DNA from 3 places in the Streptomyces sp. NPDC048142 genome. Region 2 is predicted to be linked to each of the others. Evidence: riboswitches for the same ligand, from Rfam matches in the RefSeq annotation. Region 2 holds a riboswitch; each other region holds the start of a gene.
What was found. A riboswitch is a leader RNA that binds a small molecule or an ion and turns the genes downstream of it on or off. The one in region 2 is predicted to bind cyclic di-AMP.

Region 1 (9,825 bases), on a different contig from region 2:
TCAAGGTCGCGACGTATCTCTTCGAACAGAAGCTCCGCAAGCGTGAGAAGTTCCCGCTGATCGTCGAGCTGGAGCCATTGTTCGCCTGCAATCTCGCCTGTGAGGGCTGCGGGAAGATCCAGCACCCGGCCGGTGTCCTCAAGCAGCGCATGCCGGTCGCCCAGGCGGTCGGAGCGGTGCTCGAATCCGGCGCCCCCATGGTGTCGATCGCCGGTGGCGAACCCCTGATGCATCCTCAGATCGACGAGATCGTGCGTCAGCTCGTCGCGAAGAAGAAGTACGTCTTCCTCTGTACCAACGCGATGCTGATGCGGAAGAAGCTCGACAAGTTCACCCCGTCCCCGTACTTCGCCTTCGCCGTGCACATCGACGGACTGCGCGAGCGGCACGACGAGTCGGTCGCCAAGGAGGGCGTCTTCGACGAGGCCGTCGCCGCGATGAAGGAGGCCAAGCGGCGCGGATTCCGCGTCACCACCAACTCCACCTTCTTCAACACCGACACCCCGCAGACCATCATCGAGGTCCTCAACTACCTCAACGACGACCTCCAGGTCGACGAGATGATGATCTCGCCCGCCTACGCCTACGAGAAGGCGCCCGACCAGGAGCACTTCCTGGGCGTCGAGCAGACCCGCGAGCTCTTCAAGAAGGCCTTCGCGGGCGGTAACCGGGGCCGCTGGCGGCTCAACCACTCGCCGCTCTTCCTGGACTTCCTGGAGGGCAAGGCGGATTTCCCGTGTACCGCGTGGGCGATCCCGAACTACTCGCTCTTCGGCTGGCAGCGCCCCTGCTACCTGATGAACGACGGTTACGTACCGACGTACCGTCAGCTCATCGAGGAGACCGACTGGGAGAAGTACGGCCGCGGCAAGGACCCGCGCTGCGCCAACTGCATGGCGCACTGCGGCTACGAGCCCACGGCGGTGCTCGCCACCATGGGGTCCCTGAAGGAATCCCTGCGCGCGGCACGGGAGACCATCAGCAGCAATCGCTGAGGCGCCGACCGACGAGGCACGGCAGGCCGCCACGGGCCCCCGGGGCGGCCTGCCCCCCCGTACCAGCACACCCCGAAGGCCCCCGAAGGAGAAGAGCGGGCGATGACGGACGGCGGATCCCAGGGCTTCGACCTGGCTCGGCTCCTCGCCGAGCGCGGGGCCGAACGGTACGACCTGCACGCGCGCCACCTCAACCACCAGCTGCCGCGCATGCTGCACACCATCGGCTTCGACAAGGTCTACGAGCGGGCCGAAGGCGCGTACTTCTGGGACGCGGAGGGCAACGACTACCTCGACATGCTCGCCGGGTTCGGCGTCATGGGCCTCGGCCGCCACCACCCCGTCGTCCGCCAGGCCCTGCACGACGTCCTGGACGCCCAGCTCGCCGACCTCACCCGCTTCGACTGCCAGCCGCTGCCCGGACTGCTGGCCGAGAAGCTGCTGACCCACAGCCCGCACCTGGACCGCGTCTTCTTCGGGAACAGCGGCACGGAAGCGGTCGAGACGGCGCTGAAATTCGCCCGATGCGCGACCGGGAAGCCCCGGGTCCTCTACTGCGACCATGCCTTTCACGGGCTCACCACGGGCTCCCTCTCGGTCAACGGCGAGGGCGGCTTCCGCGACGGCTTCGGCCCGCTGCTCCCCGACACGGCGGTCCCGCTCGGCGACCTGGACGCGCTGCGCCGCGAGCTGAAGCGGGGCGATGTCGCGGCCCTGGTGCTGGAGCCGATCCAGGGCAAAGGCGTGCACGCCGCGCCGCCCGGCTATCTGCGGCAGGCGCAGGAGCTGCTGCACCGGCACAAGGCGCTCCTGATCGCCGACGAGGTGCAGACCGGCCTCGGCCGGACCGGGGACTTCTACGCCTACCAGCACGAGGAGGGCGTGGAGCCCGATCTGGTGTGCGTGGCCAAGGCGCTCTCCGGCGGCTATGTGCCCGTCGGCGCGACCCTCGGCAAGGACTGGATCTTCCGCAAGGTCTACTCCTCGATGGACCGGGTCCTCGTCCACTCGGCGAGTTTCGGCTCCAACGCCCAGGCGATGGCGGCCGGGCTCGCCGTCCTGACCGTGATGGAGGACGAGGAGACCGTAGCGAACGCGCGGCGCACCGGCGATCTGCTGCGCGAGCGGCTGGCGGCGCTGGTGGACCGCTACGAGCTGCTGCACGAGGTCCGCGGCCGCGGACTGATGATCGGCATCGAATTCGGCCGGCCGTCGTCGCTGAAACTCCGCAGCCGCTGGACCATGCTCCAGGCGGCCCGCAAGGGACTCTTCGCTCAGATGGTCGTGGTGCCGCTGCTCCAGAAGCACCGGATCCTCACCCAGGTCTCCGGCGACCACCTGGAAGTGATCAAGCTGATTCCGCCGCTGGTCATCGGGGACGCGGAGGTGGACCGCTTCGTGGCGGCGTTCACCTCCGTCATGGATGACGCGCACAGCGGCGGCGGACTGATGTGGGACTTCGGCCGGACCCTGGTCAAGCAGGCCGTGGCCAACCGCTGACCGGCCCGGGACCCGGTTTGCCTCCGGGGCAAATTATTGCCCCGGAGGAAAGGTCCTGGCCCAATGGAGACATGAACCCTCCGGACGAAGGGGTGCCGGACGAGCTCCCCGGCGTCGCACCCCGCCTGCGCGACCTGCGCCGAGGCCGTGGCCTGACCCTGGAAACCGCTGCTCAGCGGGCCGGGCTCTCCCCGGCCCATCTCTCCCGGCTGGAGACCGGCCGCCGGCAGCCCTCGCTGCCGATGCTGCTGGGGCTGGCCCGTATCTACGGTACGACGGTCTCCGAGCTTCTCGGCGAGCAGCCGCCCGAACGGGGCGCGATCGTCCGCGGCGGCGGCTTCGAGGGGGCGGAGGCGGACGGCTGGATGTACCGGCAGGCCGGCGGATCCGGCCGCGCGATGCAGGCGCTGCGGGTGCGCGTTCCGTACGGGGCCCAGGGCGACCTGGTCCGGGTCCATCCCGGCGAGGAGTGGCTGTACGTCCTTGAGGGACGGCTGCGGGTCGGGCTCGGCGACACCGTCCACGACCTCGAACCCGGTGACAGCGCCCACTTCGACTCGCTCACCCCGCACCGGATCGCGGCCGTCGACCGCTGCGGCGCCGAGCTGCTCTTCGTCCACACCCTGCTGCAGAGTCCCGCCGCCGAGCTCTGCCTCGGCAACGCCCTCCACGCGCGCTGACCGGCCGTTCCCGCCGGCGGCATCCTTCGCTCCACCGGCCGCGAGGCCGACAGAGAGGACCGTCATGTCCGATTCCGAACACTTCGACCCGCTGGGCCCCGGACGTCGCGAGAACGAGGACCCGCAGGAGAAGCGGATGCCGCGCGGCGTGGTGATCCGTCTCTTCGCCTACCTGGTGGCGGGCCACATCATCGCGGGCTTCCTCTATCTGCTCTTCGTGGTCGCCGGAAGCAAGTGACGGCAGGCAGGTGATGGCAGGCAAGTGAAGGCGGGCCGGTGACGGTGAGCACGTGACGGCGGGCCGGTGACGGTGAGCACGTGACGGCGGGCCGCCGGCCGAATCGCCGCCGGCCGGGTCAGCCCTGGTCGAGCAGGCGCTCGCGCAGTCGTTCCCGGGTCCCGGGGGAGACCCTCAGCCCCTCGGTCAGGTAGCGGTCGGTCGTTCCCCAGGTCTCCTCGATGGCTGTGAACGCCGCCGCGAGGTAGTCGGAATGCGCCCCGAAGAGCGGGTTCAGCAGCTCCATCACCTCGGGAGACATTCCGGACTCGGACATATCGGTGCGCTTCACCTTGTACCGGCGGTGGAGGTCGTTGGACTTGAGGTAGTCCTCCTCGATCGCCTCCGGCTCGACGCCGACCGCCAGCAGGGCGATCGCGATCGAGAGACCGGCCCGGTCCTTGCCCGCGGCGCAGTGCATGAGGGCCGGGACGCTGTCCTCGGCCAGGGAGTGCAGCACGCGGCTGTGCTCGGCGGTGCGGTCCACGATCGTCGAGCGGTACATCCGGATCATGCGCTCGGCGCCCTTGCCGCCCGAGAGGATGGAGCGCAGCTGTTCGATGTCCCCGTCGCGCACCATGCGCCAGAACTCCGCGCCGTCGGCCGGGTCCGAGAGCGGAATGCTGACATTGCGGACACCGGTCAGCTCGATGTCGTACCCGTCGAGCTGGTGGTCGGCGGAATTACGGAAGTCGAAGATCGTGTGCAGTCCGAGTCCGCCGAGGAAGGCCGCGTCCTCGGCGGTGGCGTGCGCCAGGTGACCGCTGCGGTAGAGCCGGCCGAAGGCGGTGTGCCGCCCGTCCGTGGTGGGAAGACCGCCCACGTCGCGGAAGTTGCGGACTCCGGTCAGCGCGGTCTCTGTCGGCGGGACCTGCGGCACCTGCTGCGTCACGGTGGCTCCTCTGGGGTCTCTGGCGTCGGCGCGGCTCGCCGGCGAGGGCGCTCCCGTGACGATACGACATCGATTCGACAGAAAATCATCACGGTCGGGTACCCGGTGCGGGGTGCCACGCGGGCCGGGCTGACCCGGCGTCAGGGGTGGCGCCTGCGGCATGTCCGTATTGGTGTATTTCGCAGAACATGCCCCGCTAATGGGGGAGATGGGATTCCAGAGGTGAGCGGGATCATATCCGTGACGGACCGTGGTGAGCGCGTCCCGGGGCATTCCCGTTGCCCGTACGGAAATTCAAGATCCGTCATCCACGGAGTGTGACGGGAAATCCGGGGCGATATTGAATCGATGATTCAGGTGCGCAACCGGTGGCTTGTTCCTGTCGTCCTGACTCGTTTACGGTCGCCGCAATCCGGACGGACCGCCTAATCCTGCCGCCGCCCGGAATTCGCACCCACCCACTCACGCGTGGCAGGAGCGGGGGAACCAGGTAAGCCGCCGATCCGGAGCGATCCGGACCGGCTCGGGGTGAAGTCGCCGCAACGCGACCGGGCATCTCCAGCCCGAACCCGACAGCTCACCTCGCAGGCGCCGGAGAGGAACTTCCCCATGCCCGCAAAGGGTAAGCACCGTCGTCCGAAGTCCGGCCCGATCTCCCGCGGCGTCCTCGCCGCAGGGACCGGCGGCGCCGTACTCGCCCTCCCGCTCATCGGCGCCACCGTCGCGAGTGCCGCGGACCGGGCCGCTCCGGCCGCGAAGCCCGCCGCCGCCTCGGTCGCCGCCGCGCACACCGCCCCGTCGACCGCCCCGGCCGCGTCGAAGGCCGCCCCGAAGACGTACTCCGTCGTCCCCGGCGACTACCTGTCGAAGATCGCCGCCGAGCACCGGCTCAAGGGCGGGTGGGAGAAGCTGTACCAGGACAACCGCTCCACCGTCGGAGAGAACCCCAGCCTGATCCACCCGGGCATGAAGCTGACCCTCGGCGCCAAGGGCTCCGCCCCGGCAGAGAAGTCCGCGGCTCCCAAGTCCGCGGCTCCCAAAGCAGCCCCGAAGAAGGCCGAACCGGCACCCAAGGCCGCTCCGAAGAAGGACCCGAAGGCGGACACGGTCTCCGCCGACGACTCCGAGGGCTCCGGCAGCTCGACGCCGGCCGGCTCCTCCGAGGCCACCGGCTCCGGCTGGTCGGCCCCGCTGGCCAGCGCCAACGTCACCACCCAGTACCGCGCTTCCGGCGCCAGCTGGTCCAGCGGCTACCACACCGGCTCGGACTTCCAGGCCGCCTCCGGCACCCCCGTCCTCGCGATCGGGCCGGGTACCGTGGTCTCGGCCGGCTACGGCGGCTCGTACGGCAACGAGGTCGTCATCAAGCACGAGGACGGCATGTACTCCCAGTACGCCCACCAGTCCGCGCTGAACGTCTCCGTCGGCCAGACCGTCACCGGCGGCCAGCAGATCGGCCTCTCCGGCTCCACCGGCAACTCCACCGGCCCGCACCTGCACTTCGAGGTCCGCACCGGCCCGAGCTACGGCTCGGACGTCGACCCGATCGCGTACCTGCGTCAGCACGGCGTCTCCGTCTGACCGAGCGGGGCGAGAAGTGACGAGGGGCGGTGCGCGGCGGCGCACCGCCCCTCTCTTTATTCCGGCTTTACTGCAACTGACCGGGTGGTCTATCTCACCACGCGTCAACCCCGTATTACGGTCGCGTAAGTCACATCGAACGATGCAGGATAAGTGCTTGTGGCAGACGATTCGAGAAACAACCAGCAGCACATCATCGGGTCGTACGCGGCGATTGGCGACAGTTTCACCGAGGGAGTCGGCGACCCCGGCCCCGGCGGCACCTTCGTCGGCTGGGCGGACCGCTTCGCGGTCCTCCTCGCCGACCGGCTCCCGGCCCCCGACGCGGCGGCCGGCCCCGAGGACTCCCCGCACGGGGACTTCCGCTACGCCAATCTCGCCGTACGAGGACGTCTCCTCGACCAGATCGTCGAGGAGCAGATCCCGCGCGCCAAGGAACTGGCCCCCGACCTGGTCAGCTTCTGCGCGGGCGGCAACGACATCATCCGGCCCGGCACCGACCCCGACGACCTCGCCGAGCGCTTCGAGCGGGCGGTCGCCGACCTGAGCAACGCCGTCGGCACGGTCATGGTCACCACCGGCTTCGACACCCGGGGCGTTCCGGTGCTGCGCCACATGCGCGGCAAGATCGCCACCTACAACGTGCATCTCCGGGCCATCGCCGACCGCTACCACTGCCCCGTGCTGGACCTGTGGTCGCTCCGCTCGGTCCAGGACCGGCGCGCCTGGGACAACGACCGGCTGCACCTCTCGCCCGAGGGCCACACCCGCGTCGCGCTGCGCGCCGCACAGGTCCTCGGCCACGACGTGCCCGCCGACCCCGACCAGCCCTGGCCGCCGCAGGCCCAGCGCAGCCCCTTCGACGAGCGGCGCGACAACATCCAGTGGGCCCGCGAATACCTGGTGCCGTGGATCGGGCGACGGCTGCGCGGAGAGTCCTCCGGCGACCACGTAGAGGCGAAGCGTCCCGACCTTCTGCCGCTGTAGCGGTCGTAGCGGTCACGGCTCCAGCAGTCGTACGGTCATGGCTCCAGCAGGGGGAGCGCACGCCGGGGCGGGCTCGGCACCACGAGCCCGTCCGAAGGCATGCCCACCCCGGGCCCGGCCGGTATCCGCTCCAGGACACCGCCCGCGAACACGTCGTACAGCGGCAGCGACTCCAGATGCACATAGCCGATATGGCAGTCGCACACGGCGAGCGGACAGGCCCGCGGGCCGAGCGCCCGGCGGTAGCTGCCGTCGTAGAGACTGCCCAGCTCGGCCTGGACGAAGTGACAGCGCCGTACCGTGCCGTCGCCGTCCACCGAGATCACCGACTCACCGGTCCGGCAGGGCAGCCCCGCCGAGCGGTGCGGATCACGGCTGTAGGGGAACAGCGGATCCAGCTCCGTCCACCGCGTCGCCTCCTCGTCGGTGTAGGTGTGTCCCTCGGCGGCGTTCACCCAGAGATAGACCTCCTCCGGCAGCGCCGCCCGCAGCCGCCGTGCCTCCTCCAGATGGGCGTCGAAGCCCACCACCCCCACGCTGTAGCGGATGCCGAGCCCGGACAGCTCCCGGCACCTGCCGAGGAACCGCTCGTACGGGGTCTGCCCCGGGTGGTAGGTGCACCAGAGCGCGATCCGCTCAGGATCTGCGTCCGTCAGCCAGCCGGTGCGGCAGCTCAGGTTCGTCTGGATCGCCACCCGGCCGATGTGCGGCAGATGCGAAAGCTCGGTCAGCGCCTGCCGGTACCAGGAGCGCACCAGCCCTTCGCCCCAGGGGGTGAACAGCACGGACAGCCGGTCGCCGGTCTGCGCCGCCGCCCAGCCGGTGAACCGCTCCAGCGCCTCCCGGTCCGCCGTGAGCTGCGCGCGACTGTCCCGCCGCTTGGCGAACGGGCAGTACGGACAGTCGTAGTCGCAGGAGGCGAGCGGGCCCCGGTAGAGAATCGTCAGGTCCATGGCCCGGTCACTTCCGCTCGTACGCGGCCATCGCGGCCCGCACCCCGGGGGAGAACAACGCCGGACCCAGCGCGTCGGAGTGGGCGAGACCCGAAGGGGACAGCCGCAGCAGCCCTTTGGGCGCCGACGGGTCCAGCCAGCCCCGGGCCGCGAACCCCGCCAGCTCGGTGGCGAAGTCCGCGCGCGGATCCGTACCGAACCGCGCCCGGTAGTCCGCCACCGGCAGCCCCGCCGCCTGGAGCAGCGACTGCAGCAGATGCCGCCTGCGTGCCTCGCCGGCGTCGACGTACCGGCCGACCTCGGCCCGGGAGAAGTCCTCGGTGGCGGTGAAGCGGTCGATGATCGACCGGATCTCCCGCATGTCCACCGCGTAGTCGAAGGAGTAGTGCAGGGCCGCCGTGTACGAACGGGCCCCGCAGCCCAGGCCGATCATGCCGTCGGTCTGGCAGGCGTAGTCCTCGGGACTCTCCTGCTCCCGCGGGGCATCGCTCCGCCGGAACATCCGCATCGACACCTGCTCATAGCCGTGCGCCAGCAGATGGTCCCGCCCCACCGCGTACAGCCGCAGCCGCTGCTCGTCCCAGGCAGCCTGCTCCAGGGCCTCCGCCCCGGCACCGGCCGCCGCGCCCAGGCGGTGCAGACCGGTGAGCGGGCGGACGTACAGCGGATACAGATACAGCTCCTCCGGCCGCCACACCAGCGCCGCGTCCAGCGAGGCGAGCCAGCTGCGCTCGGTCTGTCCGTCGATGCCGTAGATCAGGTCGATGTTCAGCACCGGGATCGCCGCATCGCGGATCCGGCCGAGCGCCGCCTCCACATCGGCGCGACGCTGCGGGCGGACGGCCGCCCGCGCCTCCTCGTCCACGAAGCTCTGCACGCCGATGCTGATCCTGGTGGTGCCCCGGTCGGCCAGCACCGCCAGCCGGTCAGCCGTCGCCGTGGACGGGGAGGTCTCCACCGAGAGCGGCACCGAGCGCAGTGCGGCGCCCATCCGCTTCTCCGCGATGTCGCAGAGCCGCTCCAGCTCACCGGCGGTGAGGAAGGTCGGCGTCCCGCCGCCGAACGCCGCCGCAGCGAACCGCACCGGTCCCTCGTCGCCCAGGGCGTCCCGGGCGGCCACGGCCTGTCTCTCCAACGCGTCCAGATAGCGCGTCGTCAGTTCCTCGGGCGCGCCGATCCGGGTGAAGAGGTTGCAGAAGCCGCAGCGGACCTCGCAGAACGGTATGTGGAGATAGAGGGAGAGCGCGTCCTTGGGCTCCGCCGCCCACAGCGCGCGCAGTGACGGGGGGTCCTCCAGCGGACGGTAGGCCGTCTTGTGCGGATAGGCGTAGACGTAACTCTCGTACGGCCGGACGGGGGGAAGCGGGGCGGTGGAGGTGGTGGTGGTCATCGGGCGGCCCCCGGTTCGAGCGGTTCGAGCTGTGCGGGTGGTTCGGGTGCTGTGGATGGTGCGGGTGGTTCGAGGACGAAGTGGGCGTACGGGACGGTCCAGACGGCCGGGTGGCCGAGCCGGTGACCGGTGTAGCCGTCGTCTCCGTAGGCGGTGCCGTGGTCGGAGCAGACGATGGCGAAGCACCGGCGGCGGCTGCTCGCCGCGGCGAAGAGCCGGCCGATGTGCCGGTCCACGTACTCCAGGGCCGCCGCGTGCGTGGCGCGGGAGTCGCCCGCCTCGCGGGTCGCTCCGGGCAGATGGAACCAGTTCGGCTGATGCAGGGCGGACACGTTGACGAAGAGGAACAGCCGCTGCTCCTGGGGGAGCGCCGCGACGATCTCCTCGGCCCTGGCCACCTGCTCCTCGAACGAGGTGGGCGAGGCCACGCCGAAGCCGGGCTCCCAGTGGCTCTCCTGGAACATCCCGGGCAGCACCGATCCGAGCGGCCCCTGACGGTTGAAGAAGCCGACCCCGCCGACGCACACCGTGCGGTAGCCCTCGGCGGCCAGCCCCGACACCAGATCGGGC
Region 2 (9,825 bases):
CTACAGCTCAAGGAGCCGCTGCTGCGTGAGCGATGCGTGAGCGGACGTTCTGGCAGAGCCCGCTTCCGTCCGGACCACGCGGCACTGCCCACCCCGTCCGACCAGGCAGTCCGGGACAACGCAACATAGCCCGGCACCACCTACCCGCTCCCGGCCAGGACTTTTAATCCGTTGGTTGTGGGTTCGAGTCCCACACGGCCTACTGGTCACCGGGCCCGGAGGAACCCCCTCCGGCCCGACACGAAACGCCTCGGCCTGCTCCGGCAGGACGAGGCGTTTCGCTGTGAGGGGCCGCTTGTCCGAGGCCGCTCGTACGGGGCCGGGCCGGGGATGTCGGGTGTGGCCGCCGGTGATCAGGCGGAGCCCGGCGCGGAGGTGAGGTACCGCTCGCCGTAACTGGTCAGAGGCGCGCCGGGAATGCCGTAGAGTTGTGTCTACCGACGCGGGGTGGAGCAGCTCGGTAGCTCGCTGGGCTCATAACCCAGAGGTCGCAGGTTCAAATCCTGTCCCCGCTACTGAAGACCCGGGCCCGGCACGCACAGCGTGCCGGGCCCGAGTCGTTTTCCGGTGCCGCGATGTTCCGGCTTGACCTTGACGCAGCGTAAAGATCTAGCGTTTCCGGCATGGAGTGGTCCATTCAGGAAATCGCCAGAAAAGCCGGCACCACGAGCCGCACGCTCCGGCACTACGGGGACCTCGGTCTCCTCACGCCGAGCCGGATCGGGAGCAACGGCTACCGCTACTACGACCAGGACGCCCTCGTCCGGCTGCAGCGCATCCTGCTGCTGCGGGAGCTCGGACTGTCGCTGCCCGCCATCAAGGACGTGCTCGCGGGGCAGCGGGACACGGCGGTGGCGCTGCGGGCGCATCTGCGGCTGCTCGAACAGGAGCAGGCGCGCATCGGGCGGCAGATCGCCTCGGTGCGGACCACTCTCCACAAGACCCAGGAGGGGATGGAACTCATGGCCGACGAAGTGTTCGACGGTTTCGACCACACCGCCCACGAGCAGGAGGTGACCGAGCGCTGGGGCCGGGACGCGTACGAGGAGGGCGACCGCTGGTGGCGTTCGCTCGGGGAGCGGGAGAAGCGGGCGTTCCAGGACGAGCACGAGGCCCTCGCGCGCGACTGGGGGCGGGCCAGGGAGGCCGGGCTCGCCGCGGAGGGGGCCGAGGCGCAGGAGCTCGCCCGTCGGCACTGCGCATGGCTGTCGTCGGCCAGGGAGCCCAGCCGCTCGTACGTGATCGGGCTCGGGGAGATGTATGCCGCCGATCCCCGCTTCGCGAAGAACTACGATCGCCACGGGGACGGCACCGCCGCCTTCGTACGGGACGCGCTGACGGTCTACGCGGAACACCGGCTCTCCGACTGACCGCCAAGGGCCGGGCTGCCGTCCGCTTCCCCCTATTCGGCCGATGCCCGGTCGCCGCCCGGCGCGGCTCCGGGAAGCCTGGACCGGGCGCGGTACCGTCCGCAGCCGTGGGTGGACCGGGCAGGAGTGCACAGGTGGGGATGGCCGAGAGACGGCGTAGCGGCACGGCGGGGAGCATCGACGCCGTGGGCCGTGCGGTGTTCGGGTCTCCGGAGGGCAATGTGACGCCCGGCAGCCGGGGGTCACGCCGGTTCGTCCGGATGCTGCCCGCCCTGCTGATCGTCGGCGGGCTGGTGTTCGACTCACTGTCCCCGCCCAACTTCACCGCCGTTCCCCTGTTCGTCGCGGCCCCGCTGATCGCCGCACCGTTCTTCTCGCTGTCCCGGACCGTCCGCACCGACATCGCCGCGCTCCTCTCCGTCATCGCGATGCGGCTCGCCGACGGGACGTCCACCCAGGTGGTCCCCGTCATCGAGATGATCACCGTGCTCACCGCCTCGGTGCTCGCCATCGTCATCAACGGGGTCGTGCGGCGCAGCAACGAGCAGCTGGCCTCGGCCCGGGTCATCGCGGAGACCGCCATGCGGGCCGTGCTGCCGACGCCGGCCGAGCGGATCGGCGGGCTCCAGGTCGCGGCGCGGTACGAGGCGGCGCAGGCGGACGAGTTCGTGGGCGGCGACCTGTTCGCCGTCGCGGACACCCCGTACGGGGTACGCGTGGTGGTCGGCGACGTACGCGGCAAGGGGCTGGGCGCCGTGGAGGCGGTGGCGGTGATCATCGGGGCGTTCCGGGAGGCCGCAGAGCAGGAGCGTTCGCTGGAGGGCGTCGCGCAGCGGCTGGAGCGGGCGCTGGCACGGGAGGGGACGCGGCGGTACGGGCTGGACGCCATGGAGGGGTTCATCACCGCCGTGCTGGCCGAGATCCCGCCCGGCTCGGCCTCGCTGCGCCTCGTCAACCGCGGTCACCCCGAGCCGATCCTGCTGTACGCGGACGGCGCCCTGGAGGAGCTCGCGCCCTCGGTGCCCGCGCTGCCGCTGGGGATGGACCTGGGGGTGTGGCCGGACCGGGCCGACGAGTGGGCGATGCCCGCAGGGGCGACGCTCCTCGCCTTCACGGACGGCCTGTCGGAGGCCCGGGACGCGAACGGGGTCTTCTACGATCCGGCGGCCCGGCTGCGCGGCCGGATCTTCCCGGGGCCGGAGGAGCTGCTGTCGGCGCTGACCGACGACGTACGGCTGCACACCGGGGGGCGGACCACGGACGACATGGCGCTGATCGCGGTCGCCCGGCCGGCGGAGGGGCAGCCCGTGCGCCGGACGACGGTGAGGATCGTGGGCCGGGGCGATGACACGGTGCGTAACTGAAGGGCACCGCTCCGCATAACATTTGACATACCGTCAGAAAATGAGGTGCGGCTGAGGCTCGGTCAAGTCGCCCGATTCCACCCGCTTGTGACCTGTATATCCCTGCTGTGTTCGTTAATGATCAACAGGAACAGCTTGGAATTGGGCACATGCTTCTATTAACGTTCGATAACGCAGCGCGGTCGTCACAGTCGTCGTCAGAGACGGCGCCGCGCGCGAGCGCCGAATTCCGCAAGGGAACCGGGGAACCACCTACATGGGGTGAATCGGACGCCTGTGTCTCGTGAGAGACGGAGGGGCCCGTAGGAGACCTTCCTGCTCCGAACCCGTCAGCTAACCCGGTAGGCGAGAAGGAAGGAAAGGAGTGCGCCCACGTGGCGTCCAACAAGCCTGCCCCTGAGGCCCCGTCACCCTTCAGTGCCGACACCTTCGGTGGCGCGGAGCGGTCCTGGGAAGAGTGGAACCCCACCGAGGAGTCCATCCGTCCCGTGCGCGGCAGGCACCGCGTGTCCAAGCAGCGTGGTCTGGCCCGTAGTTCCACCGTCCTCGGAGTCGGCGTCATAGCGGCCGTCGGTGCGGGCGGCATGGCCACCGCGCAGGACAAGGCGCCGGTCTCCATCACTCTTCCCGATTCCATCTCGGACAACCTCCCCGACGCCACGTCTCTTCCCGGCGTCGGGTCCTTCATGTCGGACGACGCGGAGACGGCCCCGGTCGCCTCGTCCGCGCCGCTCACCACCGCCGGTCTCACCAGCGCCGAGGCCGAGCAGGGCGCCACCGACGCGGGCGAGGCCCTGCGCGCCCGGATCCTCCAGCAGGCCGAGCAGCAGCAGGCCAGCGCCGACGCCGAGGCCAAGGCCACCGCCGAGAACGCCGCGGCCGAGAAGGCGGCGCAGGAGGCCAAGAAGCAGCAGGACCAGGCCGAGGCGGAAGCCGCCGCGAAGAAGAAGGCGGCGGAGGAAGCGGCGGAGAAGAAGAAGGAGGCCGAGCGGCTCGCCAAGCTCGCCGCCAGCTACTCCCTCCCCACCTTCTCGTACACGATCACCTCGACCTACGGTCAGTCCGGCGCGCTCTGGTCCTCCGGCCAGCACACCGGTCTCGACTTCGCCGGGTCGGCCGGTGCGCCGCTCAAGGCCGTGCACAGCGGCACGATCACGTCGGCCGGCTACTCCGGTTCGTACGGCTACCGCACGGTGCTCCAGCTGGAGGACGGAACCGAGATCTGGTACGCCCACCAGTCCTCGATCGAGGTCTCCGTCGGCCAGAAGGTCACCACGGGCCAGACCATCGGCCGGATGGGCGACAGCGGCAACGTGACCGGCGTCCACCTCCACCTTGAGGTCCGCACCGCGGGCGGTTCCGCGATGGACCCGATGGCCTGGCTGAACAGCAAGGGCCTGAACGTCTGAAACCCCCGGCCCCCCGGCCGACGTCCTTCGTCGCCACCCCGAAACTCCGGCAGCCCTGACGCACACCCCCCGACGCCAGGGCTGCCGGTCTGTCCGGGGACGGCACGGTTCCGGGGACGGCACGGTTCCTTGGGGGGCATGGTTCCTGGGCGACACGGTTCCTTCCCGGTGGAGGTGGGGAGGTACGGTCGCGCGGCGGTGGAGGAATGAGGAATACCGCCCACCGTCCACCCCGTTGGACCCTCACATGACTTCCGCGCGCACTCTCGGCACCTCGGGCCTCCGGGTCTTCCCCCTCGCCCTCGGCGGCAGCGTCTTCGGCTGGACGGCGGACGAGCAGTAGTCCTTCGCCGTCCTGGACGCGTACGTCGCGGCCGGCGGCAACTTCATCGACACCGCTGACGCGTACTCCGCCTGGGTCGAGGGCAACGAGGGCGGCGAGTCGGAGACCGTCATCGGCAGGTGGCTCGCCTCCCGCGGCAACCGGTCCGACATCGTCGTCGCCACCAAGGCCGGCGCCCACCCCGACCACCGTGGCCTGGCCGCCGGCACGATCAAGGGCGCCGCCGAGGCTTCGCTGCGCCGGCTCGGCACCGACCACATCGACCTCTACTACACGCACTTCGACGACGAGACCGTCCCGGTCGAGGAGATCATCACCGCCCTCGACCAGCTGGTGAAGGACGGCAAGGTGCGGCACATCGCCGCCTCCAACATCAGCCCCGAGCGCCTGCGGGCCTCCCTGGACTTCTCCGAGCGCGAGGGCCTCGCCCGGTACGTCGCGCTCCAGCCCCACTACAACCTGGTCTCCCGCGACACCTACGAGGGCGCCCTCCAGGACACCGCGGCCCGCGCCGGCCTCGCCGCCGTCCCGTACTACGCGCTCGCCTCCGGTTTCCTCACCGGCAAGTACCGCCCCGGTACGAAGGTGGAGAGCGTCCGCTCCGCGAAGGCGGGCGGCCATCTGGAGTCGGAGCAGGGCCGCAGGGTGCTGGCCGCCCTCGACCGGGTCGCCGGGGAACGCAACGCCGAGATCGCGACGGTCGCCCTCGCCTGGCTCGCCGCGCAGCCGACCGTCGCCGCCCCGATCGCCTCCGCCCGTACGGTCGAGCAGCTCCCCGCCCTCGTCGCGGTCGCCGATCTGCGGCTGACGGACCGGGAACTCGCCCTGCTCACCGAGGCGTCGGCCTGAGACCATCCCTGCCGTCCGTCGCCGACGCTACTGCGGCGGCGGCGGGGGCGGAGGCGGGAGTCGGTGGGTGGGCGGTGCGCTGCCGTACGGCTGGGGCGGCGGGTAGGAGTAGGGGGATGGGGGCGGCTGCGGGACCGGGCCGCTGTACCCGTACGCCTGCCCGTACCCGTACCCGTACCCGTACCCCTGCCCGTGTCCGTATCCGTATCCCTGCCTCTGCTCGTGTCCGTACCCGCCGTATCCCTGCCCGTACCCGTTTCCGTGCGGCATCGGGGGGTTGCGGTGGTGATGGAAGCCAGGGTGGGAGGTGAGGCGGGCCGCGTGGGTGAGGGCCGGGGCCGCGACTTCCCGGCGCTGCCAGAGATGGTGCAGCAACTCCCGCTCCCGCGCGCCGAAGTCCGGACCCACCGCGCCCTGGCGGGCCCGGCGGCGCAGACCCGCAAGGGTGGTCGCGAACGACTCGTACTCCGCGACCGCGCGGGCCGCCGCCCGGCCCCGGGTCCGGTCCGGCTGCCAGTGGCGGGCCAGGTCGCGGGCCACGCCCCGGGCCCGCATGGAGGAGAGCGCCGACGGCTCGGCGGGGGTGAGCCAGCCGGCCGCCGCGTACGCGGGCAGCTCGGCGGCCAGGGTGCGCAGCTCCCGCCGGCGCGACCAGACCGCCAGCCAGGTCACCAGGCCGAACGCCGGGACCATGACGATGCCGTACACCGCGTAGAAGCCGTACGGGCCGAAGGACGACGAGCCGTTCCACAGGGCGTGCAGCCCCATCGCCAGGAGCAGCCCCAGCAGCGGCAGGGCGATCCGGCGGAAGCGGTGGCGGCGGGCGCTGACGGCCGCGAAGCCGAAGCCGAGGCCGGTGAGGACGGTGAACAGGGGGTGCGCGAACGGCGACATCACGATCCGCACGAAGAACGTCCCGGCCGTCACCGAGGCGAACCCGGAGCTGCCCAGCTGCTGGTCCTCGCCGAAGGCGTTGCCCAGATAGAGGATGTTCTCGGTGAACGCGAAGCCCGTCGCGGTGAACCCGGCGACGACGATACCGTCCACCACCCCGCCGGACTCCCGTCTGCGGAACAGGAAGATCAGCAGCACGGCCGCCGCCTTCGCGCTCTCCTCGACCACGGGGGCGATCACCGTCGCCCCCAGGGTGTCGGCGCTCGCCGGGTCGGCCGTCGCGGTGGCTATCCAGCGCGTCGCGAACGAGTTGGCGATGATCGCGACGAGTGCGGCGGCGCACGCGCCCCAGGCGAAGGAGAACAGCAGATTCCGCCAGGGGCCCGGCTCGACCCGGTCGAGCCAGCGGAAGGCGGCCATCAGGAGCGGCACCGGAAGCACCGCCAGGCCCAGGCCGACGAGGAACCCCTCCGGGCCGGTCTGCTCGCGGACGAGGGCCAGGATCAGCAGCCAGCACAGCGCGAGCACCACGATCACGGCCCCGGCGCGGAACACCCTGCTGCGCCACACCATGCCGACGCGGCGCGGCCGGTAACGCGCTCGGCCACGCTCCGGCGCGGCGCCCAGGGCCTCGTCGAGCCGCTGCTCGTGGAGGACCGGGACGGCGGGCCGCGCCTGCTGATGCTGCACGGAGGGGTCGGACACTCCTCGACCCTAACGAGGAGCACTGACACCCGACGACGGCGCATCCGGCCAGGTCCGGGCCACCGGCGGGTGGGTCAGACGCGGGCGAACAGCAGGTCGTGGACGACGTGCCCCTTGTCCAGGCCCTGCCCCTCGAAGCGGGTGAGCGGCCGGAACGCGGGACGCGGGGCGTATCCGCCGTCGGCCGCGGTGTTCTCGAAGCGGGGGTGCGCGGTGAGCACCTCCAGCATCTGCTCGGCGTACGGCTCCCAGTCGGTCGCGCAGTGGACGCTTCCGCCGGGCTTCAGCACCGGGGCCACCAGGTCCAGGAACTCGGGCTGGATCAGGCGCCGCTTGTGATGCCGGGCCTTGGGCCACGGGTCGGGGAAGTAGACCCGCAGGCCGTCGAGCGACTCGGGGGCCAGCATCTCGCGCAGCAGGATGATCGCGTCGCCGTTGGCCACCCGTACGTTGGTCGAACCCGCCTTGTCCGCGAGGCCCAGCAGATTGCCCTGGCCGGGGGTGTGGACGTCGACCGCGAGGATGCCGGTGCCCGGGTCGTCGGCCGCCATCTGCGCGGTGGCCTCGCCCATGCCGAAGCCGATCTCCAGGACGACGGGCAGACCGTCGAACATCTCGGCCAGGTCCAGGACGCGCTTTCCGTCGATGTCCAGGCCCCACTTCGGCCACAGCCGCTCCAGGGCGTCCTGCTGGCCGGTCGTGACCCGGCTGCGGCGCGGCTGGAAGCTGCGGATCCGGCGCTCGTGGTGCGAGCCGGCCGGGTCGGCGGCGGGGCCGCCGGGGAAGCGGGGCTCCTGGCGCAGCCGGCGCGCGCGCTCGAAGGAGGCGGCGCGCAGGGCGGCGGCGTCTTCGGCGGCGGACGGGTCGGCCGGGGCGTCGGCGAGCGCGGCGGCGGCCGTGGTGTTGGCCGGGGCGTCGGCGAGCGGGGCGGGAAGCGCGTCGGCCGCCGTGGAGCCGGTCGTGGCCGCGTCGGTGTGCGTGCCGACGGCCGCGGCGTCGGGGGCTGTGGCGGGGGTGGGGTTCAGGGGCTGCTCAGACACAATGACCGGATTCTACGGCGGGCGGCTTCCACCCCGCCTCCCGAGCCCGGCGCAGCGCACGCCGTGCCACCTCCCGCCCGATGGGCAGGCACGCCGTCGCGGCGGGCGACGGGGCGTTGAGCACATGCACGGTGTGCGGGGCCTCGCGGATCAGGAAGTCGTCGACCAGCGTGCCGTCCTTCAGCACCGCCTGGGCCCGGACCCCGGCGGGCGACGGGCGCAGATCCTCCTCGGTGACGGCGGGCAGCAGCCGCTGGACGGCCCGGGTGAAGGCGGGCCGGGACAGCGAGCGGTGCACCTCGCCCGCCCCGTACCGCCAGTGCCGGCGGGCGAGGTGCCAGGTGCCCGGCCAGCTCAGCGTGGACAGCAGTTCGGCGGGGCGGACCTGCGGCCAGGCGTATCCCTCGCGGGCCAGGGCGGGGACAGCGTTGGGTCCGACGTGGACGGAGCCGTCGAAGCCCCGGGTGAGGTGGACGCCGAGGAAGGGGAAGGCCGGGTCCGGCACCGGGTAGACCAGGCCGCGCACCAGCTCGGGGCGGGCCAGTGCGTAGTACTCGCCCCGGAACGGCACGATCCGCACCCCGGGGTCGTCCCCGGCGAGGCGGGCCACCCGGTCGCAGTGGAGACCCGCGCAGTTGACCAGCACCCGGGCCCGCACGACCGGGCCGTCCGCCGTGCGCACCGCCACGCCCCAGGGGCGCCGGTCTATCGCGGTGACCTCCGCGCCGTACCGCACGATGCCGCCCGCCGCGGTGACCTCGGCCGCGAAGCGGGTGGCGACGGCGGTGAAGTCGCAGACGCCCGTCGTGCCGACCCGGATCGCCGCCAGGCCCCGGACCTCCGGTTCGTACTCCGCGATCTGCGCCGGGCCCAGCTCCCGCACGGGCAGACCGTGCGCGCGGCCGCGCTGCACCAGGCCGTGCAGCCGGGGCAGCTCGGAGCGCTCGGTGGCGACGATCAGCTTGCCGGTGGTGGCATGGCCGATGGAGTGCTCGGCGCAGAAGTCCGCCAGCTCGGCGGAGCCCCGCAGCGCGTACCGGGCCTTGAGGGAACCGGGGCGGTAGTAGATGCCGCTGTGGATCACGCCGCTGTTGCGGCCGGTCTGATGGCGGGCGGGGCCGCGCTCCTTCTCCAGGACCGTCACCCGGGTGCCCGGAGCGGACCGTAGAAGCGCATACGCGGTCGACAGACCGACGATCCCGCCGCCGATCACCAGCACATCGCAGTCGTACGCCGCGTGCGTCATCATCACGCCACCTCCCACCCCGATAGTGCACTGACCCACTGACAACCGGCTCAAACCCGAGCCGGGCAGGGCGTGGCGCACACCTCGCCGGACGTGCCCTCGCCGCCCGGCTCAGACGGGGGTGACCAGCAGCGGGCGGGCCCGCTCCCGCAGCTCGGCGACGCGGGGCTCGTCCCCGTACGGCTCCAGACGGTGGAGCAGATCGCGGACGTACTCCATGGTGCGGGCCGAGGAGATCCGGCCGGCGACCTCCACCGCCCGGGTGCCCGCCGCGCAGGCCGCGTCCAGATTGCCCGACTCCAGCTCGGCGACGGCGGACACGACGAGCCGCAGTCCGTGGCTGCGGACGAACTCCTCGGTCGGCCGGGACAGCGCCTGCTCGGTGAAGCGCCGCACCTGGCGGGGGGCCTTCAGGTCCCGGTAGCACTCGGCGGCGTCGGCGGCGAACCGGTCGTAGCCGTAGAAACCGAGCCAGGGCGGGTCGGCGTCGCCCGCCCGGGACCGCTCCAGCCAGCTCTCCGCGCCCTTGAGCGCGGCCCCCGCTGCCGGTGCGTCGCCGGCCTTCGCATGGGCGCGGGCCTCCACCAGCCGGAAGAAGCTCATGG
Region 3 (9,825 bases), on a different contig from region 2:
CCACCGCCACCTGGAATCACTCAACTACTCCCCGCTGACACGCGACATCCGCGCCGCCGCCGACCTGCTCGGGCGGCATGTGGAGGAAATCTGCGCGCGCACCGGGCACAGCCGGGTCGACATCGTCGGGCACAGCCTCGGCGGCCTGATCGCCCGGTACTACGTACAGCGACTCGGCGGTGACCGGCGGGTGCGCACCCTGGTGACGCTGGGGACCCCGCACGGGGGCACCGCCGTCGCCCCCGGGGCCGGCATTCACCCCATCGTGCGGCAGATGCGTGGCGGTTCCTCCGTGATCGAGGAACTGCGCGGCCCCGCCCCCGGCTGCCGGACCCGTTTCGTGAGCTTCTGGAGCGAGTTGGACCGGGTGATGGTCCCCGTCGAAACGGCGTGCGTCGATCACCCCGATCTCGACACGGTGAACGTGCGCGTCACCGGCATCGGCCACCTCGCGCTGCCCGTGCACCCGACGGTGGCCGCCGCGATCCGTGAGGCTCTCGATGCGCCGGAGGCAGCGGAGGACACGGCACCCACCGCCGGAGCGGCTTCCGTGGCCTGAAATAGAACATCACTCGAACGTAGGGCCAAGGCTGCGTCAGCCGTCCACCGAAAGACGGCCGATTGCCCGTTTCCGGCGAACGCAAAACCTGTCGAAGATTGTCGTCCTCACATACCGCCGGGTACAGTCGCCGCCACTGCTTCCCCCTGGGACCCCCTGACCGGGACCCAGAACTGTCCTGCTGCCGAGGCGAGAGAGAAGTTGGTGAACGACCAGCACCCCCACGCCGGGCACGTCGGGTACGACGACCGATCGACCGGCAGCTTCGCCACCGACCCGCTCTTCGGCTCCCTTCCGGGCGGCCACGACACCGGCCACGACGCGGGTCACCCCGCCGCCGGTTACGGCGACACCACCTACGGCGCCGGCTACGACACCGCGTACGCGACCGGACAGCCGGACCACAGCGGCCAGTACGACTCCTCCGCGTGGAACACCGGCGCACAGCGGACCCTCGCCCACGACGGTTACGCCCCGCAGGAGCAGGCCTCGCAGCAGGCCCCGCAGCAGTGGGACACCTCCGGGGCCTGGCAGCAGGTCACCGACCAGGACCTGACCGGTCAGTGGGCGACCGCCCCGTACAGCACGGACACCCCGTACGCCACGGAGGCGTACGGCACCGGGGCGTACGGGACGGGTGCCTACGAGACCGGTACGTACCCGGCCGGCACCGCGTACGGAACCGGCGGCGTCCGCGGGACGGACGTCCACGAGACCGGGGCGTATCCGGCCGAGGCGTATCCGACCGGCGCGTACGACACCGCGGCCGTCGCCGACGACACCGGTAGGCATGACACCGGTTCGTACGAGACCGGTTCGTACGAGACCGGTTCACATGACACCGGTTCGTACGCCACCGGGACGTACGCCACCACCGGCGCCTACGGCATGGGTGCGTACGGCACAGGTACGTACGACACCGGCGCCTACGACGCGACCGCATGGAACTCCGGCGCCACGCCCGGGGAGTGCGCGTACGAACCCGAACATACGTCGCACCCGCTGTACGAACAGCAGTCGGCCGACGCGACGGCGCCCGAAGTGCCGGCCGAGCCGGACGGTACGTCCGAGGAGCCCGAGGCCGAGCTGTCCTCCACCGCCACCTTCCCCGCCCTCGCACCGGACGCCGCGCCGGAGCCGGACGCCGGGGACGACTTCCCCGCCCCGCACCCCGCGAACCGCACCGCCGCCCGTCCCCCCGCCCCCCGCAGCCGGGCCCGTCGGCGTACCCCCGCCAAGCGCTCCGCCCTGCTGACCGTCGCGGTGCCCTCCGCCTGCGTGATGAGCGTCGCGGGCATCGCCGCGGCCTCGGTCGGTGGGCTGTCCGGCGACGAGGAGAAGAAGGACGAGACGACCACCTCGCTGGCGGTCGCCGACCCCAGCACGGTCCAGCCGGTCGCCGCGAACAACCGGCTGGACAGCCAGCTGGCGCAGCTCTCGGAGGGCAGCGACGACTTCCGTGAGCGCGCGAGCCGCACCCAGGAGCGCATCGACCTGCGGGAACGCCAGGCCGCGGAGAAGAAGAAGCGCGAGGAGGAGGCCGCACGCCGTGAGGCGCTGCGACCCAAGTTCGTCCTGCCGGTCAAGCAGCACGGGCTCAGCGCCTACTACGGCCAGGCGGGCGTCAACTGGATGTCCGTGCACTCGGGCATCGACTTCCCCGTCTCGTACGGCACTCCGGTGATGGCCGCGACCGACGGCACCGTACGCACCCAGCTGAACAGCGCCTATGGAGTCATGGCGATCGTGACCGCCGCCGACGGCACCGAGACCTGGTACTGCCACCTCAGCAGCACGAAGATCCGCTCGGGCCCGGTGAAGGCCGGTGACGTCATCGCGTACTCCGGGAATTCGGGCAACTCCACCGGTCCGCACCTGCACTTCGAGGTCCGGCCGGGCGGCGGTTCGGCGATCGACCCGCTGGCGTGGCTGCGCAGCAAGGGCCTCAACCCGACCTGAGACGGACACCCGGAAGCGGGAGGGAGGGCCCTCGGCCCTCCCTCCCGCTTTCTGCTGCCTCGCCCGTATATCTCTCGCCGTCTACAGCTTCTCGACCGGTGCGTACCGCAGCAGCAGCTTCTTCGGGCGCTCGTCGCCGAAGTCGACCGTCGCCTTGGCCTGGTCGCCGAAGCCCTCGACAGCCGTCACCGTGCCGAGCCCGAACTGGTCGTGCGTGACCCGGTCGCCGGCCACCAGGGTGACCGTCGGCTTCTCCGTGCCGCGCCGGGTCGCGAAGCCCGAGGGGCCGGTGCGGGAGCGGGAGGAGGACAGCGAGGACGTGATGCCGGAGGTGGGTCCCGCGGGGGCGGCCATCGGGCCCTTGCGCTTCCAGTCCAGGTGCTGCTCCGGGATCTCCTCCAGGAACCGCGAGGGCGGGTTGTACGAGGGCTGGCCCCAGGCGCTGCGCATCGCGGCCCGGGTCAGATAGAGCCGTTCGCGGGCGCGGGTGATGCCGACGTACGCGAGGCGGCGCTCCTCCTCCAGCTCCTTGGTCTGGCCGAGGGCCCGCATGTGCGGGAAGACGCCGTCCTCCATGCCGGTGAGGAAGACGACCGGGAACTCCAGGCCCTTCGCGGTGTGCAGGGTCATCAGCGTGATGACCCCGGAGCCGTCCTCGTCCTCGTCGGGGATCTGGTCGGAGTCCGCGACGAGCGCGACCTTCTCCAGGAACTCCGCGAGCGTCCCCGCGCCCTCCGTCTCGCCCCGCTCCTGCTCGAATTCGAGGGCGACGGCGGCGAGTTCCTGGAGGTTCTCGATGCGGGTCTCGTCCTGCGGGTCGGTGGAGGCCTGGAGCTCGGCGAGATAGCCCGTGCGCTCCAGGACCGCTTCCAGCACGACGGCGGGCCCGGCGCCGGACTCGACGATCGTGCGCAGCTCCTCCATCAGCGTGTTGAAGCGCTTGACGGCGTTGGACGAGCGGGCGGCCATGCCGTACGCCTCGTCCACCCGGCGCAGTGCCTGCGGGAAGGAGATCTTCTCCCGCATCGACAGGGCGTCGATCATCGCTTCGGCGCGGTCGCCGATGCCGCGCTTGGGGACGTTGAGGATGCGGCGCAGCGGGACGGTGTCCTCGGGGTTGGCGAGGACCCGGAGGTAGGCCAGGACGTCCCGGACCTCCTTGCGCTCGTAGAAGCGCACGCCGCCGACGACCTTGTAGGGCAGGCCGACGCGGATGAAGATCTCTTCGAAGACACGGGACTGGGCGTTGGTCCGGTAGAAGACGGCGACGTCGCCCGCCTTGGCGTCGCCCGCGTCGGTGAGCCGGTCGATCTCGTCGGCGACGAACTGCGCCTCGTCGTGCTCGGTGTCCGCGACATAGCCGGTGATGCGGGCGCCGGAGCCGGCGTTGGTCCAGAGGTTCTTGGGGCGGCGGCTCTCGTTGCGCTCGATGACGGCGTTGGCGGCGGAGAGAATCGTCTGCGTGGAGCGGTAGTTCTGCTCCAGCATGATCGTCGTCGCGCTCGGGTAGTCCTCCTCGAACTGGAGGATGTTGCGGATGGTCGCGCCCCGGAAGGCGTAGATCGACTGGTCCGCGTCGCCCACCACGCACAGCTCGGCGGGGGCGTCGGCCTCTCCGGCCGGGCCGACCAGCTCCCGTACCAGCGTGTACTGGGCGTGGTTGGTGTCCTGGTACTCGTCGACCAGGACGTGGCGGAAGCGGCGGCGGTAGTGCTCGGCGACGTCCGGGAAGGCCTGGAGGAGGTGGACCGTCGTCATGATGATGTCGTCGAAGTCCAGGGCGTTGGCCTCGCGCAGGCGGGCCTGGTAAAGCGCGTACGCCTGGGCCAAGGTCTTCTCGAAGCCATCGGCAGCCTGCCCGGCGAAGGTCTCCTCGTCGATGAGCTCGTTCTTGAGGTTGGAGACCTTGGCGGTGAAGGACTTCGGCGGGTGGCGCTTGGGGTCCAGGTCGAGGTCGCGGCAGACCAGGGCCATCAGGCGCTTGGAGTCGGCGGCGTCGTAGATCGAGAAGGACGAGGTGAAGCCGAGCTTCTTCGACTCGCGGCGCAGGATGCGGACGCACGCGCTGTGGAAGGTCATGACCCACATGGCGTTGGCGCGCGGGCCGACGAGCTGCTCGACGCGCTCCTTCATCTCGCCCGCGGCCTTGTTGGTGAAGGTGATCGCGAGGATCTGCCCGGGGTGCGTGCCGCGCTCGGCCAGCAGGTGGGCGATGCGGTGGGTGAGCACCCGGGTCTTGCCGGAGCCGGCCCCGGCGACAATGAGCAGCGGGGATCCGGCGTGCACGACGGCGGCGCGCTGCTCGGTGTTCAGCCCGTCGAGCAGCGCCGCGGCGTCGATCACCGGGCGCGGGTGGCCGTCCCGGTAATACCCGTCCCGGGGCGGCGGGGGCGCGTCGTAGACGCCCTCGAAGAGTCCCTCCGGCACCGCTTCGGGCGCGTGGTCCTCGGGGGGCGGCGGGGGGCCGTCCTCCGCGGGCTGGAGGCCGGTCAGGAAACTGTCGTCAAAGAGGCTGCTCATCGCCTCCCGAGTTTAGGCTGCCGGACTGACAACCTTCGGCCGAAGGCCGGAAGCAGCCCTCGGCACCCGTACGCCACCGGTACGCACGGAGAGCGGACGCCCACGTTCCGTGAAGGAGTGCCCGGTCGGAAGGGGTGTGTGGCCCATGATCCGAAAAGGTCACGAAAATGTATCGGGCATATCGCTCATGCTCCTTCCCAGCGGTGCCACGGGTTGGCTAGCGTGCTCGGTCAGGTGATCCGTACCTCCCTGAGGCGAACCGCGCCTAACGGACACCTCTGCCGAATCCGTCCTGCCCTCCAGGTAGTTCGGAACCGGGGACCCACACGCAGAACCGGGGTGAATCGGTCCGTGCCCTCGCATCCGGACCGTAGGACAGCCTTCCGTTCCGTCCGAACCCGACAGCTAACCCGGTAGGCGGTCCACGGAAGGAGATGCCGGTCTTGGCATCGCATCGCAAGCCGCGCACGAAGGTGCGCACCACCACTCCCGCCGTCGGGCTGACGACGGCCGCGCTGGCCTCCGTGACGTTGCTCTCCACGCAGAGCGCCACGGCCGCGCCCGCGGAGCCGAAGCCCACCATCGAGGAAGTGCAGAAGAAGGTCGACGCCCTGTACCGGCAGGCGGGCACCGCGACCCAGGAGTACAACCGGGCCAAGGCCGCCTCCGCCACGCAGCAGAAGAAGGTCGCCACGCTGCTCGCGGACGTGGCGAAGCGGACCGAGAAGATCAACGAGGCGCGCCGCGCGCTGGGCTCCTACGCGGCGGCCCAGTACCGCAGCGGCGGCATCGCGCCCACGGCGACGTTCTTCCTGGCGGACGACCCGCAGGGGTACTTCGACCAGAGCCGGCTCATGGACCGGGCGACAGAGAGGCAGCAGAAGGCCGTCACCGATTTCCGTACGCAGCAGGCGGCGGCGGCGAAGAAGCGCGCGGAGGCGGTGAAGAGCCTGGAGACCCTCACCGAGACGCAGGCCACACGCGCCTCCAGCAAGAAGGACGTGCAGACCAAGCTCACCGAGGCCCGCGGCCTGTTGTCCCGGCTGACCGCCGAGGAGAAGGCGCGGCTGGCGGAGCTGGAGCGCAAGAAGGAGGCCGAGGCCAAGGAGAAGGCGGCGAAGCTGGCCGCCCGGCAGGCCGCCGAGGCGAAGGAGAAGGCCGAGGCGGAGGAGAAGGCCCGCGAGGAGGCCGCGAAGGAGTCCAGCGGCGGTTCGGGAACGGGCTCCGGATCCGGTACGGGCACGGGGTCGGGCTCCGGCACCGGCACGGGCAGCGGTTACGCCGCCAAGGCGGAGAAGGTGCTGGACTTCGCCCGCGCCCAGATCGGGAAGCCGTACGTCTGGGGCGCGTCGGGCCCGTCCAGTTACGACTGCTCGGGGCTGACGCAGGCGGCGTGGCGGGAGGCGGGCGTGACCCTGCCCCGGACGACCTGGGACCAGGTGAACGTCGGAACCCGGGTCGCCACCTCCGACCTGCTCCCCGGGGACCTGGTCTTCTTCTACGACGACATCAGCCACGTCGGCATCTACAAGGGCGACGGGATGATGATCCACGCCCCGAAGCCGGGTGCGAACGTGCGCGAGGAGTCGATCTACTCCATGCCGATCTACGGAAGCGTGCGCCCGGCGTAGCAACAGTGCGTAGGGGCAGCGCGTAGGGGCAGTAGGTAGGGGCAGTAGGTAGCGCCAGAACGCGTAGGACCGGTACGTAGCAGCAGTACGCGTACGGGGCCGGGGGCGGCTCTTCAGCGGTCGTTCCCGGAACGCCTCACCTCATGTCCAGACGGTGGCGATGAAGATGTTGGCGACCGTCAGCCCGCCGACCGCCGCGAACGCGCCCTTGTCGACCTTCTCGTCGTCCCGCTTGACGTAGACCAAGGCGAGGATCACGACCAGCAGCGCCAGCTTGATGCCGATCTTGACGTTGTTCACGGCCTGATCGTCGGCCTGGTTGAGGCCGACCAGGGCGACACCGGTGACCAGCATGGTCAGCGCGCCGTGAAGCATCGCGGGGACGAAGCGGGCGGTCCCCGCCCCCATGGCCTTCATCTGCGTCAGGAAGCCGCCCAGCAGGGAGGCGATGCCGATGATGTGCAGGGCGACGAAGACATTGATGAGTACGTCCATGGATCCGGAGCCTAGCCATGGCCAGTGTTTCACCGTGCAGTGAGGCAAGCCTTCCTTTTGCACCTTCCTCGTGCGCCTTCTCGGCCGTGAGCGAATCGCCCTGCAATAGGACCCCATTCCCGATCGAATGCGACCGGCGAAACGTCACATCAGGGCAATAGCTGTCATGGTGACTCTTTTCCCCGCACCCGGATTAGCGTCCTTCACGGACCCGCCGGTATCTCCCGGCGGGCAGCCGACAGAAAGGATGCCATCCCCGTGGCAGCGCACCGCAGGTCAGCTCACCGAAAACCCAAGCAGCGCCCGTTCGCCGGCCCTGCTGCCCGCACCGCCGCCACCCTGGCGCTCGCCGGGGCCGCCACCGCCGGCTCGGTCACCGGAGCGGGCGCGGCCCCCGCCGAACCGGCCCCCACCGCCACGCAGGTCAAGGCGAAGGTCGACCGGCTGTACCACGACGCCGAGGTCGCCACCGAGAAGTACAACGGGGCGAAGGAGAAGGCGGCCGCCGCCACCCGCACCGTCGAGGACCTGACCGACGAGGCCGCCCGCCGCACCGACCGCCTCAACACCGCCCGGCACGCCCTGGGTTCGCTGGCCACCGCGCAGTACCGCGGCGGCACCCTCGATCCGGCCCTGCAACTGGCGCTCTCCTCCGACCCCGACACCTATCTGCAACGCGCCTCCTACCTCGACCGGGTGGGCGACCGGCAGACGGGCATGCTGCGGAACATCAAGCGGCAGGTCTCCCAGATCACCCGCGTCAAGGCCCGCGCCGACCAGGAGACCGAACGCCTCGCCGCCCGCCGCGCCGAGCTGCGCGAACACCGCACCGTGATCCGCACCAAGCTGGCCGACGCCCGCAGGCTGCTGGACACCCTGACCGCCGATGAGCGCGCCGAACACGAACGCTCCGCCGACGCCCGGCACGGCGGCGGCCCGGCCCACGCCGACCGCTCCACCGCCCGGAGCGGACCGGTCGCGCCCTCGAACTCCCGCGCCGCGCAAGCCATCGCCTTCGCGCACGGCGCGATCGGCAAGCCGTACGTCTGGGGCGCGACGGGCCCGAACGCCTTCGACTGCTCGGGCCTGACCCAGGCGGCCTGGAAGGCGGCGGGCGTCAGCCTGCCCCGCACCACCTACACCCAGATCAACGCCGGACAGCGCATCCCGCGCTCCCGACTGGCCCCCGGCGACCTGGTGTTCTTCTACTCCGGGATCAGCCACGTCGGCCTCTACATCGGCGGCGGCCAGATGATCCACGCCCCGCGCCCGGGAGCACCGGTGCGCATCGCCCCCATCGATCAAATGCCTTTCGCCGGAGCGACCCGGGTGGCATAGTCCCCGGCACCGATCCGTACCGCCGAAGGAACTCCCGTATGACGATGGCGAACGCCGTCCAGGACTACGCCCGTACGCTCACGCTGCGGTCTCCCGACCACTACCGGGTGGGCCCGTTCACCGTCCGGCACAACCCGGACTGGGAGCTGAAGTACGCCAACTACGCGATCCCCGACCGGGAAGCGGAACCCACGGCGGACGAGGTGGCGGCCCTGGTCGAGGCGTTCCGGGAGCACGAACGGCTCCCCCGCCTGGAGTTTCTGCCCGCCTGGGCCCCGGCCGTCGAACCGGCCCTGCTCGCCGCCGGTTTCACCGTGGAGAACCGGGCCCCGCTGCTGGCCTGCGGCCACGGGGACCTCCGGACGCCGAAACCGGTCGACGGCCTCCGCATCACCGTGCCCGGCACCGAAGCGGAATTCACCGACGCCGCCCGCGTCCAGCACCGGGGCTTCGGCGGCGAGGGCGAGCCCGAGCAGGGAGTGGCCGACTGGCTGCGTGCGGCGGCCACCGGCGACGGGGTCGCCGCCCTGGCCGTCCTCGACGGCACACCGGCCGGGGCCGGGGGCTGCTCGGTCGCGGTCGACGGCCTCAGCGAACTGGCCGGCCTCGCCGTCGCCGCCCCCTTCCGGCGTCGGGGCGTCGGCGCCGCGCTCTCCGCCTGGCTGACGGAACGGGCCCTCGGCCAGGGCTGCCGGACCGTCTGGCTGGAGCCGGGCGACGCCGGCGTCGAGAGGATCTACGCGAGCATCGGCTACCGCCGGATCGGCGAGAAGGTCAACATCTCGCTCGACCCGGCCGGCCGTTGAACGACGGCCTCAGACCAGCCGTCGCGCCGTCGCCCACCGGGTCAGCTCGTGGCGGTTGGAGAGCTGGAGCTTGCGGAGCACCGCCGAGACGTGCGACTCGACCGTCTTCACCGAGATGAACAGCTGCTTGGCGATCTCCTTGTACGCGTAGCCGCGCGCGATCAGCCGCAGCACCTCGCGCTCGCGCTGGGTGAGGCGGTCCAGGTCCTCGTCGACCGGCGGGGCGTCCGTGGAGGCGAAGGCGTCCAGGACGAAGCCGGCCAGGCGGGGCGAGAAGACCGCGTCGCCCTCCTGGACCCGGAAGACCGAGTTCACCAGGTCGGTGCCGGTGATCGTCTTGGTGACGTAGCCGCGCGCACCGCCCCGGATGACGCCGATGACGTCCTCCGCGGCGTCCGAGACGGACAGCGCGAGAAAGCGGACCGGGTTCTCGGCCGTGCCCATCATGGGGGCGCAGCGGCGGAGCACCTCGACGCCGCCGCCGCCCGGGAGGTGGACGTCGAGGAGAACGACCTCG

Region 1: it holds a riboswitch for cyclic di-AMP, as region 2 does, so the genes downstream of both, ACGF2Y_RS20265 (peptidoglycan DD-metalloendopeptidase family protein) here and ACGF2Y_RS35455 (M23 family metallopeptidase) in region 2, are expected to answer to the same signal.
Region 3: it holds a riboswitch for cyclic di-AMP, as region 2 does, so the genes downstream of both, ACGF2Y_RS29355 (NlpC/P60 family protein) here and ACGF2Y_RS35455 (M23 family metallopeptidase) in region 2, are expected to answer to the same signal.

What each region holds. Positions count from the first base shown of each region.
Region 1 covers NZ_JBIDBC010000015.1:69,282-79,106, forward strand. The annotation lists gene hpnH (adenosyl-hopene transferase HpnH) at 1-995, shown strand, start outside; gene ACGF2Y_RS20245 (aspartate aminotransferase family protein) at 1,098-2,495, shown strand; gene ACGF2Y_RS20250 (helix-turn-helix domain-containing protein) at 2,567-3,175, shown strand; gene ACGF2Y_RS20255 (DUF6126 family protein) at 3,240-3,413, shown strand; gene ACGF2Y_RS20260 (tyrosine-protein phosphatase) at 3,532-4,344, opposite strand; cyclic di-AMP (ydaO/yuaA leader) riboswitch at 4,790-4,950, shown strand; gene ACGF2Y_RS20265 (peptidoglycan DD-metalloendopeptidase family protein) at 4,954-5,925, shown strand; gene ACGF2Y_RS20270 (SGNH/GDSL hydrolase family protein) at 6,085-6,912, shown strand; gene ACGF2Y_RS20275 (STM4011 family radical SAM protein) at 6,948-7,865, opposite strand; gene ACGF2Y_RS20280 (STM4012 family radical SAM protein) at 7,873-9,255, opposite strand; gene ACGF2Y_RS20285 (STM4013/SEN3800 family hydrolase) at 9,252-9,825, opposite strand, start outside.
Region 2 covers NZ_JBIDBC010000056.1:173-9,997, forward strand. The annotation lists tRNA gene ACGF2Y_RS35440 (tRNA-Met) at 442-515, shown strand; gene ACGF2Y_RS35445 (MerR family transcriptional regulator) at 624-1,370, shown strand; gene ACGF2Y_RS35450 (PP2C family protein-serine/threonine phosphatase) at 1,511-2,734, shown strand; cyclic di-AMP (ydaO/yuaA leader) riboswitch at 2,945-3,097, shown strand; gene ACGF2Y_RS35455 (M23 family metallopeptidase) at 3,109-4,143, shown strand; partial or broken gene ACGF2Y_RS35460 (aldo/keto reductase) at 4,391-5,335, shown strand; gene ACGF2Y_RS35465 (PrsW family intramembrane metalloprotease) at 5,363-6,934, opposite strand; gene trmB (tRNA (guanosine(46)-N7)-methyltransferase TrmB) at 7,009-7,974, opposite strand; gene lhgO (L-2-hydroxyglutarate oxidase) at 7,967-9,223, opposite strand; gene ACGF2Y_RS35480 (sporulation protein) at 9,332-9,825, opposite strand, start outside.
Region 3 covers NZ_JBIDBC010000030.1:58,999-68,823, forward strand. The annotation lists gene ACGF2Y_RS29340 (alpha/beta fold hydrolase) at 1-559, shown strand, start outside; gene ACGF2Y_RS29345 (peptidoglycan DD-metalloendopeptidase family protein) at 764-2,518, shown strand; gene pcrA (DNA helicase PcrA) at 2,600-5,038, opposite strand; cyclic di-AMP (ydaO/yuaA leader) riboswitch at 5,308-5,474, shown strand; gene ACGF2Y_RS29355 (NlpC/P60 family protein) at 5,482-6,669, shown strand; gene ACGF2Y_RS29360 (hypothetical protein) at 6,811-7,164, opposite strand; gene ACGF2Y_RS29365 (NlpC/P60 family protein) at 7,423-8,502, shown strand; gene ACGF2Y_RS29370 (GNAT family N-acetyltransferase) at 8,541-9,308, shown strand; gene ACGF2Y_RS29375 (response regulator transcription factor) at 9,318-9,825, opposite strand, start outside.